Regions from separate parts of the Pseudomonas sp. BP01 genome, predicted to be linked through region 1. Evidence: riboswitches for the same ligand, from Rfam matches in the RefSeq annotation. Region 1 holds a riboswitch; each other region holds the start of a gene.
The links. A riboswitch is a leader RNA that binds a small molecule or an ion and turns the genes downstream of it on or off. The one in region 1 is predicted to bind cobalamin.
Positions count from the first base shown of each region.

Region 2: linked by a shared signal. The riboswitch ahead of JOY50_RS23565 (CbtB domain-containing protein) and the one ahead of JOY50_RS10445 (TonB-dependent siderophore receptor) in region 1 are both predicted to bind cobalamin.
Region 3: linked by a shared signal. The riboswitch ahead of cobW (cobalamin biosynthesis protein CobW) and the one ahead of JOY50_RS10445 (TonB-dependent siderophore receptor) in region 1 are both predicted to bind cobalamin.

Region 1 is NZ_JAFBKA010000009.1:96,755-102,566, reverse strand. Features, by position in the region: gene JOY50_RS10450 (DUF1624 domain-containing protein) at 1-1,011, opposite strand, end outside; gene JOY50_RS10445 (TonB-dependent siderophore receptor) at 1,218-3,347, opposite strand; cobalamin riboswitch at 3,456-3,664, opposite strand; gene JOY50_RS10440 (outer membrane beta-barrel protein) at 3,825-4,571, shown strand; gene JOY50_RS10435 (GNAT family N-acetyltransferase) at 4,704-5,273, opposite strand; gene JOY50_RS10430 (carboxymuconolactone decarboxylase family protein) at 5,352-5,696, opposite strand.
Region 2 is NZ_JAFBKA010000033.1:52,680-58,491, forward strand. Features, by position in the region: gene JOY50_RS23560 (TonB-dependent siderophore receptor) at 1-2,315, shown strand, start outside; cobalamin riboswitch at 2,415-2,639, shown strand; gene JOY50_RS23565 (CbtB domain-containing protein) at 2,733-2,921, shown strand; gene JOY50_RS23570 (CbtA family protein) at 2,931-3,617, shown strand; gene JOY50_RS23575 (cobalamin biosynthesis protein) at 3,617-4,006, shown strand; gene cobM (precorrin-4 C(11)-methyltransferase) at 4,040-4,792, shown strand; gene JOY50_RS23585 (DUF1272 domain-containing protein) at 4,859-5,101, shown strand; gene JOY50_RS23590 (response regulator transcription factor) at 5,324-5,812, shown strand, end outside.
Region 3 is NZ_JAFBKA010000004.1:190,054-195,865, reverse strand. Features, by position in the region: gene cobN (cobaltochelatase subunit CobN) at 1-1,488, opposite strand, end outside; gene cobW (cobalamin biosynthesis protein CobW) at 1,492-2,559, opposite strand; cobalamin riboswitch at 2,659-2,876, opposite strand; gene JOY50_RS06020 (glyoxalase superfamily protein) at 2,977-3,354, shown strand; gene JOY50_RS06015 (hypothetical protein) at 3,351-3,710, shown strand; gene JOY50_RS06010 (ATP-binding cassette domain-containing protein) at 4,065-5,642, shown strand; gene JOY50_RS06005 (branched-chain amino acid aminotransferase) at 5,779-5,812, shown strand, end outside.

The DNA of each region.
Region 1 (5,812 bases):
CAGCGCCACGCAGGCCAGGTACAGCAGCTTCAGCACGTACAGGTGCAACAGGTAGAAGAACATCGGTGCTGCGCCAAACACTGCCAGCGCGCTGATCCACCGAGCCTGGCCGGCGCGCTCGAAGGCGCGCAGCAACAGCAGGCCGCAGCCCAGGGTCAGGGCCAGGAACAGCAGTGACGGTGGGTATTTGGTGATGTTGAAGAAGCTCATCACGGTTTCGGTGAGGCTCGGGTAACCGCTCCACGGCGCCTCGCCATAGCCGTTGAACAGGCGCAACACGACAAAGCCGAGCAATGCGATCAGCCCAGTCAGCAGCAGGCGCTGCTGGCGTTGGCCGGCCAGGCTGCCACGGGCGAACCAGGGCCCCAGCCCATAACCCAGGGCGATGACGCCGATCCAAGGCAGCACCGGGTAAGACGTGCGCAGGCGCAGGTTTTCGGAGAACTCAAGCCAGCCACGGTCGTGCAGGATGGCCCATGGCACGTGCAGGGCAGACTCCACGCCAAAGTGCAGGCCGTCGAGCAGGTTGTGGCCGGCGACAATGGCTGCGCCCAGGGCGAGCAGGGCCGCACGTGGTAGCCATACCAGCAGTGACAGGGCGATCATGCTGACGCCGATGGCCCAGATGACTTGCAGGTAGATGACGCTAGGGGGCAGCTGGAAGGTCCAGGCGAAGTTGACCAGGGTGAATTCCAGCACCACCAGGAACAGCCCCCGCTTGAACAGGAACGCCGAAACATCGCCACGGCCCTGGTGTTTTTCGCCATACAGCCAGGCCGACAGGCCGGTCAGCAGGACGAACACTGGCGCACACAGGTGGGCCAGGGTGCGGCTGAAGAACAGCGAAGGCTCTGTGGCGTCGATGGTCATCGGGTCGCTGACCTGGCGGTGCAGGTAGAACGTTTCGCGGACGTGGTCCAGAAGCATGAACAGAATCACCAGGCCGCGCAGGGCATCGATGCTCTGCAGGCGCTGGGTGATCAAGGAGGGCGTGGCGCTGGCGCTTGTCATGGAGGGTCGCTGATAGGAATGGATGTCATGTGAAATGTTATCTTATAACTAATTGGTTAGAGGTGGGTAGGGGTTTTTTGTGTTACCTGTGCCGGCCCCTTCGCGGGCTCCCCCGCTCCCACAGAGATATCGCAGTCATCGAAAACTGTGTTGTATCTGTGGCAGCGGGCGAGCCCGCGAAAGAGGCCGGCACAGGCAGGCTCAGATCAGAAGCTGTAATCCACCGTCGCAAAGTACGACCGCGGCATCCCCATCAACCACTGCTGCCCACTGAACGCCGACTGCACATATTCACGATCAAACAGGTTGTTCAACTGCAAGCCCAACTTCACATCCGGCAGCACCTGCCAGGCGATGTTGGCATCGACCACGGTGTACCCGGGGGCGCTCTGGGTATTGGCGGTATCGGCATAACGCTCATCTACGTAGCGCGCACCAATGCCGGCCTCTACCTGCTGGCCGAAGCCTTTGCTCAGCCACAGATTGGCGGTACGCCGTGGCACGTTGGCCGGCCGGTTGCCGGCACGGTCCTGCGCTACGCCGCCGACCATCTCGTCGAAATCGTCATACCTGGCGCGCACCAGCGACGCGTTGGCCGACACCTGCCACTGCTGCGCCAATGCCAGTTCCAGTGTTGCCTCAAGGCCGTCGGACGTCTGCTGCCCAGCCTGTTGCTTCTCGTGGGTGATCGGGTCGTCCACCAGCAGCTTCTTCTTGACGATGTGGTAGGCGGCCAGCGTCCATTCGCCACGGCCTTCCCAGAAACGCTGCTTGAGGCCTACCTCGGTCTGCTTCGCCTCGGTCAGGTCATAGTGCATCTGGGTGGGGCTGAGGCTGATGAGGTTGTTGACCCCCTCCTGGCTGGTGGAGTACTGCCCGTATAGCGACAGGTCGTCGGTGACCGCGAACACCAGCCCGGCGCGCCAGTTGCCACCTTGCAGGCTGCGGTCGCTGCGGCTGTCGTTGGTCAGGTTGGTGCGGTCGATGTGGTTCTGGTCGCGGCGCACGCCGGTGACCAGCGACAGCCGGTCGCTCAGTTGCAAGCGGTTTTCGGCGAACAGGGCGAAGGTGTGGGTGCTAGACAAGGTTTGCGGCCGCAGTGGCGAGGCGCTGTGGAACCCGCCCGGTTCTGGTTGCCACGGGTCGATGAAATCACCGCCCACATCGTTGTAGGGCGCATTGCTGTCGACGTTGAAGCGGACCTTGTTGTATTCCGCGCCGACCACGGTCTTGCTGGCCAGGCCGAACACGCTGTGGTCAAAGGTGATGGACTGGCGGTCGCCGAACTGTTCCTGGTTGTGCTTGATTTCCAGGTAGCTGCCGCGCTGCAATTGCTGGCGCTCGGCGTCCCAGCTGTAGTCTTCGGCGTTGCGCCAGTGGCGGCGGCTCTTGATGTAGTACAGCTGGTTGCTGGCGCTGACGTGGTCGTTCAGCGTCCAGTCGGTGGTGAGCCGGGTCCACTCATCGACGTAGTGCTGCACGTCGTTCTGCACGTTGTAGTTTTTCTTGCGCAGGCTGCTGCGGTAGTGGCCGTCGATCAGCGGGGTGCCGTAGTAGCTGGCAGGCTCTGCATCGCCACGGTCGTGGGCAAGGGTCAAGCTGAGGTCGTCACTGGCATCGAAGCGCAGCGCGGCACTCAGGGCCAGGCTGCGCGAAGTAGTGCGGTCGACCCAGCCGTTGCCGGCCTGCTGGTTGAGGGTGAGGCGATAGCTCAGGCGCTCGCTGAGACTGCCGCCGCTGTCCAGGCCCAGCTGCTGGCGGTCCCACGACCCGTAGCCCAGACGCAGGTGGTTGCGCACCTCGCCGGCAAACGGTTTTTTCGGGATCACGTTGATCACCGCGCCGGTGGCGCCTTCGCCATGCAGTACCGAAGCCGGGCCGCGAATCACATCGATACGCTCGACCATCCACGGGTCCACCGGAAACGTCTGGGTGCCGGCACCGGTGTACAGGCGTGCGCCGTCGAACAGGGTCATCACCGAACTGTGGCCGGCAAAGCCGCGGGCGGACAGGCCTGTGCCGCCATCGCCGGGGGAGCCGACGAAGGTGATGCCCGGTGACCGCGTTACGGCATCCTGCACGGTGAGGTTGTTGCGCTGCTGAATCTGCTCGGCGCTGATGCTGCTGGTGCTGGCCGGTGTTTCCAGGGCACTGAGGCCGAGGCGCGAGCCTGCCTGGGCCGGCGTGGCCAGGTCGACGGTGCGGCTGTCGAGGGTGTCGGTGATGGCCGTGGAAGGCAAGGCCAGGGGTTGCTGCTGGTCACGGTCGTCGGCCAGAGCGGGTAGGGCGACGGCCAGGCAGGCCGCCAGGGGGTGAAGCTTGAACATACGGGACATGTCGTTCCACTGCTGCAGGAATGAATGGATCCCGGTGGAAAACACGCAAAGGCGAACCATGCAGGCAGGCGCGCGCACGGACTCCGGCCTGCGCCCGCCCACCGCGGGTTGCCAAGTGAAGCTCCAGGCCGGTCTCCGGGCTTGCGAGGGGCATGACACCTTCACCTTCCCATGCATGTGCACAGTGGTATCTCGAAGGGGTCGCTCGCTTACCGTTGCGGGGGCAGCGCCGGACTTGTCGTGGGTTACACGACGCACCGGCTTCCCGTTTCACCCTGCGCGCGGCGGCGAAGGGCACCTGAAACTGGCGCGCATCTGACCACTGAAATGCTGGGGCGTCAAATGTTGGTGCGCCACGAATACTGCGATAAAACACAAGGTTGCGCGCTTTTATTGACTTTTTTTCGAACTTTCCGGCTGGCGTTTGTCTCGAACCGCACGTTCGTCTTTCGTTATCAAGTCATGGAGACTTTACGCATGCCTGCTCGTCATCTGTTGCGCCACACCTGCCTGCTCGCCCTGATCGCCGCACCGCTGGCCGCCACCGCCGCACCCAGCACCGACCCGCTGTTCACCATCGGTCTGCAGGGCGCCTACGACAAGTTCAAGTTCGAAGGTGGCAGTGAAAGCGACAAGGAACACATGGGCCAGGGTGGTGTGTTCGCTACCTTCGGCAACAAGCTGACAGCCGAATCCGGTTTCATCTACCAGCTCGGCGCCGAAGCCAAATTCGGCAAGAAGAACGACAACAAGCTCAAGGAGGCCCAGGCCGACCTTGACCTTGGCTGGCGTGCGGCGCTGGACGCTCGCAACTTTGTCGACGTGACCGTGGGCGGCGGTTACAGCTGGTCGCGCTTCGAGCCGGAAATCAACGACCTCGATACCAAGCTCACCGTGAAATCGCCCTTTGCCAAGGCGGCGCTGGGCTACAACCACCAGTTCGACGCCTCGACCCTGCGGGTGGAAGTGGGCGCGCGCCATACCCTGGACGGCCGCGCGCGGCTGAAAGTGGACGACTTTGGCAGCGACACGGTCGACCTGAAAGACCGTACCAACCCGTACGCCGAAGTGACGTTGCTGATGAACCAGCAGGGTGATATGCCGGTGCAGGCCGGGGTTTACTACACCCGCACCGAATACAAGCTGGACGAAGATTCGCCAGTGGCAGACAACACCAAGCTCAAGCGTGACGAGTTTGGGGTGAAGGTGGGCTTGGCCTTCTGAAACTGAGCGTTTAGCAGGCCCGGCCTCTTCGCGGGTGAACCCGCTCCCACAGGGACCGCACAGCCTTTAGGTACTGCGCAGTACTGGTGGGAGCGGGCAAGCCCGCGAAGGGGCCGAACCTGCGAGAGAAGGTCAGCGCCCGCGACGGCGCGACACCCGCGCCTCGATGTTCTTGCGCCCGATCAGCAGCGGTGGTTTCTCTACCACCGGCTCATCCGCCAGCCATTTGTACATCACCAGGCAGTCCACCAGCCCCAGGCGGGCATGGCGATAAGCCTTGGGCAAGCGCCCGACCGTTTCGAAGCCCAGCTTGTGCCACAGTGCCACCGCGACTTCATTGCTGGCCACTACCGAGTTGAACTGCAGGGCCAGAAAGCCCTCCTGGCGTGCCAGCTTCTGCGAGTGCTCGCACATCAGGCGCGCCACGCCCCGGCCACGTGCCTGTTCGCACACCATGTAGCCGCAATTGCCCACGTGCCCGCCAGGCCCGGCGGCATTGGCCTTCAGGTAATAAGAACCCAGCAGCTCGCCATCCTCTTCGGCCAGCAGCGTGTGCAATGGCAGCTCCAGCCACAGCTGGCGTGCCTGATCGAAGCTCAGGGCTGGGTCGAATGCGTAGGTTTCACAGGCCTGGACGATGGCTTGGAAGGTGGGCCAGAAGCGCTCGAAGTCTTCGGCTGTCATGGGGCGAATGTGGATCATGCGGGTTCCTGCAAGGGCTGGGCCGCCAAGTCTGTGGGGCGCGGCGCCTTCGCGCAAGGGCGACGACGCCGTTTGTGCCTAGCCGTTGGCCTTGCCTACTGCATCCATGGCCCGCGCCGAGTACACCAGCGCCGCACCGGCGTTCATCGCCACCGCTACGCCGAGGGCTTCGGCAATTTCCTCGCGGCTGGCACCGTGCTTGACCGCCTGCTGGGAATGCACGGCGATGCAGCCGTCGCAACGGGTGGTCACGGCCACGGCCAGTGAGATCAACTCACGGGTCTTGGCGTCGAGGTGATTGGTCTTGGCTCCTGCACCGCTGGCAGTCATGTAACCGGCCACGGTGTCGGGGGAGAGTTGCTTGAGATCGCCGATGCCGGCCATCAACTGCTTACGGTAGGCGTCCCAGTCCATCATGCTCATCGTCTTCACCTTGTGGTGGTTGCGAGTGGAGCTTTCAGGCTAGTCGAAGAGTGACAAGAGCGAGGCTTGTACTTTGGTGGGTGTGCAGCAGTACTTGTGAGGGCCACTGTCTTGCA
Region 2 (5,812 bases), on a different contig from region 1:
TCGACGTGATCAGCAGCGAGCAGCTTTTGCGTACAGGCCGCGCCGAGCTGTCCGAGGCCATTTCCAAACTGCTGCCCTCGTTCAACTTCGGCACCAACATCGCCGGCTTTCAGTCCGGCGTGCGGCCACTGAGCAACCGCAGCCTGGGCCCGGCCTACACCCTGGTGCTGGTCAATGGCAAACGCCGCCACAACAGCGCCGTGCCGGCCAGTGGCTCGACCGACAACAGCGGTGCCAACGCCGTGGATATCGACATGATCCCGGTCAGTGCGGTGTCGCACATCGAGGTTCTGAAAGACAGCGCCGCCGCCCAGTACGGCTCGGATGCGGTGGCCGGAGTGATCAACATCATCCTCAAGAGCGCCAGCAGCGGCGGCCACTACGAAAGCAGTTACGGCAAGCTGTACAGCGGCCAGGGCGAAACCATCAAGCTGGCGGGCGACCAAGGCTTCAGCCTGGGTGACGGCGGTTTCCTGCACCTGTCGGGCGAGGCACGCAAGCGCGGCACCGCCAACTGGATCGACAAGGCCGCCCCCGATTACCGCGCCTACTTCGAAGACGACCGCCAGGCCGCCTGGGACCACCGGGCGGTGAAGAACGGCGACCCCGACCTGCGCGCCTTCAACCTCGGTTACAACGCCGAGCTGCCCATCAGCGACGACCTGAAGCTGTATTCGTTCGCCACCTATGCCGAGCGCAAGCTCGAGGCCTTCAACAATTACCGCCTGCCCAACAGCAATGCCTCGATCCCGGAGTTGTTCCCCGACGGATACTTCCCGCTCAACAATATCAAGGATACCGACTACCAGTGGCTGCTCGGCGCCCGAGGCGCTGCCGGTGCCTGGGACTGGGACCTGTCCACCACCTACGGGCGCAACAAGAACCAACAGTCCAGCGACCTGACCATCAACCCCACCTATGGCCCGACCTCGCCAACCTCGTTCGATGACCTCGCGACGTTGCAGTTCGACCAGTGGGTGAACAACCTGGACATCACCCGCGCCTTCGATGGCCTGTTCGGCCTGGCAGTACCGACCCGCGTCTCGGCCGGCCTGGAGCACCGCTGGGAGCGCTTCCGGACCTTTGCCGGCGACCCCATCGCCTACAGCGTCGGGCCCTACACCTACCCGGCCACCCTGGCGGACGGGCGCCCCAACCCGCTTTATGCGCTGGCCAACGGCCAGACCGCCGTGGGCGCCCAGGCTGCGCTGACCATCCGCCCGGAAGACGAGGCCGATGTGAAACGCAACAACTATGCCGCCTACATCGACCTCGGCCTGGACCTGACCCCGCGCTGGTACCTGGGCGCCGCCGCGCGCGTCGAGCACTACGACGACGACTCGGGCAACACCGCCAGCTTCAAGCTCAATTCACGCTATGAACTGAGCGAAACCGTGGCGGTACGCGGCACCCTGGGCAGCGGGTTCCGCGCACCGTCGCTGACCCAGAGCGGCTACACCGTCAGCGACAACCGCACCGCGCTGGACGCCGACGGCAATGTGGTGCCGGCCTTGCGCCGCACCGTGGCGCCCGGCAGTGCCGCCGCGCTGGCATTCGGCGGCGAGAAGCTCGACCCGGAGAAGTCCCGCAACGCTGGCCTTGGCCTGACCTGGCAACCGGCGCGCCGCACCAGCGTTACCCTGGACACCTACCTGATCGACATTGACGACCGCATCCTGCTCACCGAAAACCTCTACGACCGGCAGAACGGTGCCGGTGCCATTGGCGACATCCTCGAATCGCTGGGCCTGGCGCGCACCACCTGGATCAACTACTACACCAATGCCTTCGACACCCGCACCCGCGGCCTCGACCTGGTGGGTGACCACACCAGCGAGTTCGGTGCCTGGGGCGATGTGCGCTGGACCTTGGGCTTCAACTGGAACAAGACCACCGTGCGCGGCACCCGGGGTACGCCCGCAGCGCTGGCCGCTGCCGGTATCGACGTGGTCGGCCATGGCCGCGAAGGTGACCTGGTGGCAGCTTCGCCGAAGACCAAATGGGTATTGGGCAGCCAGTGGTTGCTGGGTAACTTCACCGGCACCTTGCAGACCACCCGCTACGGCAAGGTCGAAACCTGGCAGCAGAACCAGGCCCAGGACCGCACCTTTGGCGCCAAGTGGATCACCGACCTGGACCTGTCGTACCTGCTGTTCGACAGCCTGACCGTCAGTGTGGGTGGCACCAACATCTTCAATGTGCGGCCCGACAAGAACGGCGTTTACAACGCCAACGGCAACCAGGCGGCGTACGGCAACCCGCCGTTTCATCCAGGTGGCGGCTATTGGTACACCAAGCTGGCGTATGACTTCTGAAGCATCTGCACATTTGCTCCTGGCCTGTGGGAGCGGGTTCACCCGCGAAGAATCCAACCCGGTACTTGGCAATTGACGCAAACCCCGCCCCCATGCTCTCCTTATGCCTCACGTTCAGGTGCCCCCACAGGGGGTGAAACGGGAAACCGGTGCGTCCCAGGCCCTCCAGCAGGGCCGGACAAGGCCGGTGCTGCCCCCGCAACGGTAAGCGAGTGAAGTGTCTGTACCACTGTGCCATGTAGTCCGGCATGGGAAGGTGACGCTTTCCAGGAGCCCTGCTCCTCCTCGCAAGCCCGGAGACCGGCCTGACGTTCATGAACACCCCGCGGTGGGCGGGCGCTGTTGCATTCCCCTGGGCGGCCACGCATCGGGGATGCCGCGCTTGCCCGTTGCCTACCAAAAGCAGAGGAACGCGTCATGCCCGTCACCAGCACCAAGCAACACAGCCTTGACACCCCCGTCACCCTCAACCAGCGCGTCGTCATCGCCCTCGGCGCCAGCCTGCTGGGCCTGTGCCTGGTGTACTTCGCCGGTTTCTCGCACATCGAGGCCGTGCACAACGCCGCCCACGACACCCGCCACAGCGCCGCCTTCCCCTGCCACTGAGTACGCCTGATGATCACGCGCATTGCCCGTACCGCGGGCTTCAGCGGGCTGCTTGCGGCCCTGCTGCTGACCCTGCTGCAAAGCTTCTGGGTTGCCCCGCTGATTCTTGAGGCGGAAACCTACGAATCATCGGCCCCGGCCGCACAGCACGAACATGGTGGCGAAGTGGCCGCCCATGAGCACAGCGCCGAAGCCTGGTCGCCGGAAGACGGTTGGCAGCGGGTGCTGTCCACCACCGGGGGCAATCTGGTGGTCGCAGTCGGCTTCGCCCTGATTCTCGCCGCCCTGTACAGCCTGCGCGAACCGCAGCGTGCCGGCACCGGTGCGCTGTGGGGCCTGGCCGGTTTTGCCGTGTTCTGCCTGGCCCCGACGTTGGGGTTGCCGCCGGAGCTGCCCGGCACTGCCGCCGCCGACCTGGGACAACGCCAGGCATGGTGGGTTGGCACGGCCAGCGCCACCGCCCTTGGCCTGGCCTTGCTGGTGTTCGCCCGGCACTGGTTGTTGAAGGCGCTGGGCGCCGTGTTGCTGGTAATCCCCCATGTGATTGGCGCCCCACAGCCCGAAGTGCATGAGAGCCTGGCCCCCGAAGCACTGGAAACCCAGTTCAAGATGGCCTCCTGGCTGACCAACGCTGCCTTCTGGGTAGCCTTGGGCCTGCTCAGTGCGTGGTTGTTCCGCCGCTCCAGCAAGGCCTGATGCCGGCGTTCTACGCCGGCTTCGGCTGCCGCCGGGGCTGCCCGGCGGATACCCTGCATACCCTGCTGCTCCAGGCCCTGGCTAGCCAGGGCCTTGCGCTTGCCGACCTGCACGGCATTGCCAGTATCAGCCTCAAGGCCGACGAAGCCGGCTTGCAGCAACTGGCCGAACGCCTTGGCTTGCCGTTGGTGCTGTACCATAGCGCGCAACTACAGGCCTTTGAGCCGCTGCTCAGCCACCGCTCTGCCACAGCCCATGCCCACAGCGGCTGCTGGGGCGTGGCCGAGAGCGCGGCGCTGGCCCTGGCCAGCCAGCAGCCTGGGAGCACAGCCCGGTTGCTGCTGACCCGCCAGGTACTGGGCCCGGCGACCCTCGCCCTGGCCTGCTGACCATTTCGCTTCTCTTTCCTGCAAGGATTTTCCATGACGGTGTACTTCATCGGTGCCGGCCCCGGCGACCCGGAACTGATAACGGTCAAGGGCCAACGGCTGATTCGCCAGTGCCCGGTGGTCATCTATGCCGGCTCGCTGGTACCCGCTGCCGTGCTCGAAGGCCACCAGGCCGAGACCGTGATCAACAGTGCCGAGCTGCACTTGGAGCAGATCATCGCCGCCATGCGCAGCGCGCACGAACAAGGCCAGGACGTGGCCCGGGTACATAGCGGCGACCCCAGCCTGTACGGCGCCATCGGTGAGCAGATCCGCCACCTGCAGGCGCTGGGCATCGATTACCAGATCATCCCTGGGGTCACCGCCACGGCGGCCAGCGCTGCGCTGCTCGGCTGCGAGCTGACCCTGCCCCAGGTAGCGCAGACGGTGATCCTCACCCGCTATGGCGACAGTTCACCCATGCCGCCTGGCGAGCAACTGGGCGACCTGGCGCGCCACGGCAGCACCTTGGCGATTCACCTGGGGGTCAAGCACCTCCCGCGGATTGTCGAAGAACTGATGCCGCACTACGGTGCGCACTGCCCTGTGGCGGTGGTACATCGTGCCACCTGGCCAGACCAGGATTGGGTGCGCGGCACCCTTGGCGATATCGTCGAACGCGTCGCAGCCAAGGATTTTCGCCGCACGGCGCTGATCCTGGTAGGCCACGTGCTAGGGGATACGCCATTCGCCGAGTCGGCCTTGTACCGTGCCGGGCATGCTCACTTATATCGCCCTGGCGACTGAGCATTGCCAGCATTGCCGCAGCCGTAGCAGACTCCGGGCTCCCGCCTGTGAACAGGAGTCACGCCCATGCTGGAATTACGCCCCAACTGTGAGTGCTGCGATACCGACCTGCCGGGCGACAGCCCCGATGCGCTCATCTGCTCCTTCGAATGCACCTTCTGCCGCGCCTGCGCCGATACCCGCTTCAACGGCCGCTGCCCGAACTGTGCCGGCCAGCTGGTGGCCCGCCCCACGCGGGTCGGCCAGGCGCTGGTCAATAACCCCGCTGCCACCCAACGTGTGAACAAAGCACACGCTGCTTGCGCCTGACTGCACACCTCAAACCAGGCATTGCCGCTTTGATAGGGTGATGTCTTTCCCAATGCTTGTAGGACTTTTCAACAACAAGCGCGCGGATTATCAACACTTCTATACTCGGCATTACCAAACCTCGGGATTGGTCGTATCTTGCAGCGCTTCCGATTAACCCACTTGCCGACGTATTCCTGAGTGTTCCAGGAAGCGGACCACATCTTGACAGGAGTTTTCTACATGACAACCGTGCTGATCGTCGACGACCACCCCATTGTCCGACTATCCCTGCGTCTACTGCTCGAACGTGAACGCTTTCATGTTGTGGGTGAAGTTGGTAACGGCAGCGAAGTTGCGCAGGTAGCCCGCGAATTGCGCCCGGACGTGGTAGTGCTCGACATCGGCCTGCCCGGCCTGGATGGCATGGAAGTGATCAAACGCCTGCAATGCCTCGAGCCTGTGCCCAAGATCATGGTGCTGACCGGCCAGGCCACCGACCTGTATGTACGGCGTTGCCTGGATGCTGGCATCGGCGCATTCGTCACCAAGGAAGAAGATCACGAAGCACTGCTGTTTGCCCTCAAGGCCCTGGTCAAGGGCTATTCGACCTTCCCGCAAATGTCGGTCAACAGCAACTCGCTGGAGAGCGAACCGGTACGCCTGGCCAGCCTGTCGAACCGTGAAATGGAAGTGCTGCGGCGCCTGGCGCGCGGCGAAAACAACAAAAAT
Region 3 (5,812 bases), on a different contig from region 1:
CAAGCCGGCCACCATCAGCCGGCCGCTGCGGTACATCGGGTCCTGCTCGGGCGGCCCCCAGCGCTCCAGCACTGCCTGGCGATTGGCCTCGGGCAAGCGCTCGAAGGCTGCCTGGTAGTCGGCCAGGCTCAGGCTCTGGGCGCAAGGGCGCTGGTCAAGGTTGTCAAGGTCGTTGGTCACCCCGCCGAGCAGCTGGTGAATCAGTTGCGTGCCACTGCCCGGCAAATCGGCCAGCGGATAACCTTCGGCCTGCAGCGCCTGGAGAATGTTAAGTGCGGCAGCGGGCGTGTCCAGGCCGACGCCGTTGCCAATGCGGCCATCGCGGGTCGGGTAGTTGGCCAGCACCAGGGCGACGCGTTTCTGGGCATTGGGCAGGCGCGCCAGCTCGACCCAGCGGCGGGCCAGCTCGGCGACAAAGTCCATGCGCTCGGGGTGGGCGCGGTAGCACACCACATCGGACTGGCTGCGCTCGCTGCGCCAGGCCATGTCCTTGAAACTGACCGGGCGGGTAATGATGCGCCCGTCGAGTTCGGGCAAGGCGATGTGCATGGCCAGGTCGCGCGCGCCCAGTCCCTGTTCGCTGGCCTCCCAGCCGGGCTGGTTGTCCTGCGCGCAGATGGCCTGCAGCACCGGAATGTCGCGACGGAACGGGCGCAGGTTGGGCCGTTCGGGGCTGGACAGGGCAAACCCGGTGGTATTGACCAGCACTTCGGCACCGACCTCGTCCAGCCAGGCTTCGACCTGCTCCAGGCAGGCGCTTTCCTTGAGACTGGCCACGGCGATCGGCAACGGGTTCAAGCCAGCGGCCTGCAGGCGCTGGCAGAACACGTCGATGAATGCGGTGTTGGCCGCCTGCAAGTGGGAGCGGTAGAACAGCAGCGGCGCTACCGGGTAGTCCGGGTGCCAGTGCGGGTACCAGTCTTCCAGTGCCACACTACCCTTGGCCGGGTGATACACAGCGGTGCGCGGCAAGGGTTGCGGCTCGTCCCAGGCATAATCGCGGCCCAGCCACTGGTTGGCCAGGCACTTGTACAGGTTGATGGCATTGGCCTTGCCGCCCTGGCGCAAATAGTGCCAGAGGCGCTCGGCCTGCTCGCCACTGACGCTGCCCAGGCTGGTCAGTTCCGGGTCCGGGCGATCATCGCCCGGCACTAGAATCAGCTGCACGCCACGCGCAGCCAGCTCGACCAGTTGCTCGACGCCATAGCGCCAGTAACCGACGCCGCCGTGCAGCGACACCAGGATGACCTTGGCATGGCGCAGCACCTGGTCGACATAAAGGTCGACCGAAGCGTGGTTCTGCACCTGCATCGGGTTGGCCAGGCGCAGGCTGGGGAAATCCTCAGGCAGTTGCTCGGCGGTATCGGCGAGCAAGGCCAGGTGCGAATCGCCGCTGCAGAGAATCACCAGTTCGGCGGGTGTCTGGCCGAGGTCGGCAATACTGTCATCCGGCACGAAGCCGCCGGGCTGGGTCCGCAGCAGGTGCACGGGTCAGGCGCCCAAGGCCTGGCGCAGGCGCGCTTCCAGCTGGGCAGCGTCGAGGTCCTGGCCGATCAGCACCAGGCGGGTGATGCGCGGCTCGTCGGCACGCCAGGCGCGGTCGAAGTGCTTGTCGAAACGCGTACCCACGCCTTGTACCAGCAGGCGCATCGGCTTGCCCGGGATGGCAGCGAAGCCTTTGGCGCGCAGGATGCCGAACTCCACCACCAGCTGGGTCAATGCATCGAGCAGCAGGCTTTCGTCAGCCTCTGGCAGGTCGATGGAAATGGAATCGAAAGCGTCGTGATCATGGTCGTCATGATCATCGCCGTCGTGGTGCGAATCGTGGTGGGTGCGGCGGCCATCGATGTGCGCCTCGGACTCGGCGCCCACGCCCAACAGTACCTCCAGTGGCAGCTTGCCGCTGCTGGCCTCGACCACCTTGACTGCCGGCGGCAGTTCTTCGGCCACTTCGGCGCGGACCTTGGCCAGGCCTTCGGCGTCGATCAGGTCGGCCTTGTTCAGTACCACCAGGTCGGCGCTGGCCAGCTGATCGGCGAACAGTTCGTGCAGCGGTGATTCGTGGTCCAGGTTAGGGTCGAGCTTGCGCTGGGCATCCACCTGGTCGGGGTAGGCAGCGAAGGTGCCGGCAGCCACGGCCGGGCTATCGACCACGGTGATGACCGCGTCGACGGTGCAGGCGTTGCGGATTTCTGGCCACTGGAAGGCTTGCACCAGCGGTTTGGGCAGGGCCAGGCCGCTGGTTTCGATCAGGATGTGGTCCAGGTCGCCACGGCGTGCCACCAGCTCGCGCATGACCGGGAAGAACTCTTCCTGCACGGTGCAGCACAGGCAGCCGTTGGCCAGCTCATAAACGCGGCCGCTGGCTTCTTCTTCGGTGCAACCGATGCTGCACTGCTTGAGGATTTCACCGTCGATGCCCAGTTCGCCGAATTCGTTGACGATGACCGCAATGCGGCGGCCCTGGGCGTTGTCGAGCATGTGGCGCAGCAAGGTGGTCTTGCCCGAGCCGAGGAAGCCGGTGACGATGGTAACGGGGAGCTTGGCCAGTGTTTTCATGTCGCATTGCCCTTGGCAGAGTGGCGCGGGCATGCAGGACGAGAGCCGCGGGCCAGGTTGGCCGGGCTTGTTCGCCACCGGATCACCCCGCCCGGTTGAAAGTCGAAAACGTTGCGAGGCAGGTCTCCTGGCTTGCACCGTTCCAGTGCGCTGTTCAGTTGAACGGCGGGCTGGCGGGATGACGCCTTCCCGCGCGTTGGCGCAGTGGCTCTGTCGATCCGTTGTCGGTGCTTACAGTTGCGGGGGCAGCCGCGGCTTGTACCGCGTTCCCGTCTTAGCTTCGGCCTGGCCGAAGAACCTCGAAGTGGCAAGGCTACGCAGTGGCTGGCGGGTGGTCAACCATTGCGGGGGGCTTGCCGACAACTCTTGACACCACTGCGGTACAGTGGCGACTTTGCCCACTGTCAAGGACGCCCCATGCCCCTCGCCCCCGCCATCCCGGTACTGCGCATCTTCTCGGTCGACAAGGCCAGGGAGTTCTACATGGATTTCCTCGGTTTCAGCCTGGACTGGGAGCACCGCTTCAGCCCGGACCTGCCGTTGTACATGCAGATTCACCGCGATGGCCTGATCCTGCACCTTACCGAGCACCATGGCGATGCCTGCCCCGGCTCTACAGTGTTCGCCCGCCTCGACGACTTGCGGGCGCTGGAGCATGAACTGCAAGGCAAACAGTACGGTTACGCCTGGCCCGAAGCCGAGCGCCTGGACTGGGGCCTGCAGATGCAGGTATGCGACCCGTTCGGCAACCGCCTGCGCTTCTGCCAGCAGATCGATGACGAGGCCAACCTGTGAAGGCGCTGGGCAAACGCGAAATGGCCCGCCTGGAGCGGGAGTTGGTAGCGTGCCTGACGGACGCCTGTGAAACCGCCAAGGCAGAAATCGTCGGCTTCACCTGGCTTACCCATCGTCTCGATCCCGAGCATTTTCCGGCCAGCCTGCGTATTACTTGGGTGTTTGAACAAGAGGCCGACAAAGTCGCTGCTGTGGCGGGTGAAGCAAAGGCACGCATGCTTGCGCTGACCCGTCAGGCGTTGGACCACGCCGGCATACAACTGGATCACCCGGCCTGGCATGTACGGTTTGACAGCGAAGAGGCCTGCGAACAGAGCCACGGAGGCGACTGGGCCAAGCGCTTGACGGGGCGCTGAGCCCAGGGCCAGACAAGCTCGGGCGCCGCTCGCGCGGCGCATCGCCGGCAAGCCAGCTCCCACCCTGACCGCGCCGGCCTGACGCCATGCGCAGTACCTGTAGCTCCACCCTGACCACGCCGGCCTGCCGCCATGCGCAGTACCTGTGGGAGCTGGCTTGCCGGCGATGAGGCCAGTGCAGGAAACCCATACACGGCGGGCGGTACTTTACCCGCCCCCGACGGGCCGTTAGGCTACGCACTCCCCCATCACGAGGTGTTCGTCCAATGCGCCATTGATGCCGCCGTCCATTCGACGGCCAGTCTTCAGCCTCCGGTTTGCTCCGGAGATGTCGCGGCATTTGTGGAGTTGTGCATGACGAACACGTCGATCCTGACGCTGGACAGCGTCTCCTTGGCCTTGCCTGATGGCCGGCTACTGTTTACCGACCTTAACGAAACCTTCGACCAACGGCGTACCGGCCTGGTCGGGCGCAATGGCGTGGGCAAGAGCCTGCTAGGGCAGGTTCTTGCCGGCCAGCGTGCACCGAGCAGCGGCCAGTGCAGGCGCCGGGGGCCTGTCCATCTGCTGAACCAGCAGGTAATCGAGCGCAGCACCACGCTTGCCGACCTGGCCCAGGTGGGGTCGGTGGTTGCGGCGCTGGAGCGCATCGAGCAAGGCAGCATCAACCCCCAGGATTTCGACACCGTTGCCGAGCGCTGGGATATCCGCGAGCAATTGCAGATGCACCTGCAGCGCAACGGCCTGGGTCACCTTGACTGGCGCCAGCCCGCACGCAGCCTGAGCGGCGGCCAGGCCATGCGCGTGGCGCTGGCAGGCGCATGGCTCAGCGGTGCCGACTACCTGATACTCGACGAACCGAGCAATCACCTGGACAGCAACGCCCGTGCCCAGCTGCTGAGCATGATCGAGGCCTGGGACCGAGGTTTGCTGGTAATCAGTCACGACCGCAGCCTGCTGGCGCACATGGCGCGCATTGTCGAACTATCCAGCCTGGGGTTGCAGGCCTATGGCGGCAACTACAGCTTCTATGCAGCACAAAAAGCCAGCCAGATGGCGCAGGCCCAGCAGCAACTTGCCCGACTGAAGCAGCAGCAACAACGCCAGGCCCGTGAACTGCAGCGCCAGCGCGAAGACCAGGAACGCCATCAGGCCCGGGCCGGGCGTCAAGCCAGGCATGCCAACCAGGCCAAGATCCTGGTCGACCGCCAGCAGGAGCGCAGCCAGGCCACGGCGGGAAAGCAGCACCGCGACCATCGCGACGCCCGGCAAGCATTGCTGGGCAAAGTGCATGACGCCGCCCGCCAGGTCGAGCAAGCCACTGCGATTACCTTGCATGCCCCCACGCCCCAGCGTCATGCGGGCCGCGAAGTGTTGGCGTTGCAGGCACTTCGCTTGCCCCATGGCACCCGCAAACCGCTTGACCTGCGCTTGTGCCTGGGCCAGCGGCTGGGCCTGATCGGCGCCAATGGCAGTGGCAAGTCCACGCTGCTACGGCTGCTGAACGGGGAATTACCGGCGTCGCCCGACACGTTGCGCCGCAGTGGCGAAACCGCCTTGCTCGACCAGCACTGCAGCACGCTGGCAGGCCACAGCAGCGTGCTTGAACACCTGCGCCAAGCCAACCCGGTGCTGGCCCAGGGCGAATTGCGCAGCCGCCTGGCACAACTGGGCCTGGATGCGGCCCGCGTCGAGTTGCCCAGCAGCCTGCTCAGCGGCGGCGAGCGGATGAAGGCAGCGCTGGCCGCCGTGCTGTACCGCGAGCGGCCACTCGACCTGTTGCTGGTGGACGAACCCGGCAACCACCTGGACCTGCCGTCACTGGCAGCCCTGGAGCGCATGCTCGGGGAGTTTCGCGGGGCGCTGATGGTCGCGTCCCATGATGCGGTTTTGCTGGAAAACCTGGCACTGGATGAGTACCTGCGGTTGTAGGAACCGAAAAAAAAGCATCGCAGGCTATCAATTCGTGACTGGCCGTTCCCGATCCGCGACGGATGTATTATGGTGACGTGGTGCGCATATAACAGCAGCCCGAGCGATCGGGCACTTGCAAGACAATGAGGGTGTCATGAGCAACGAAAGCATTAACTGGGACAAGCTGG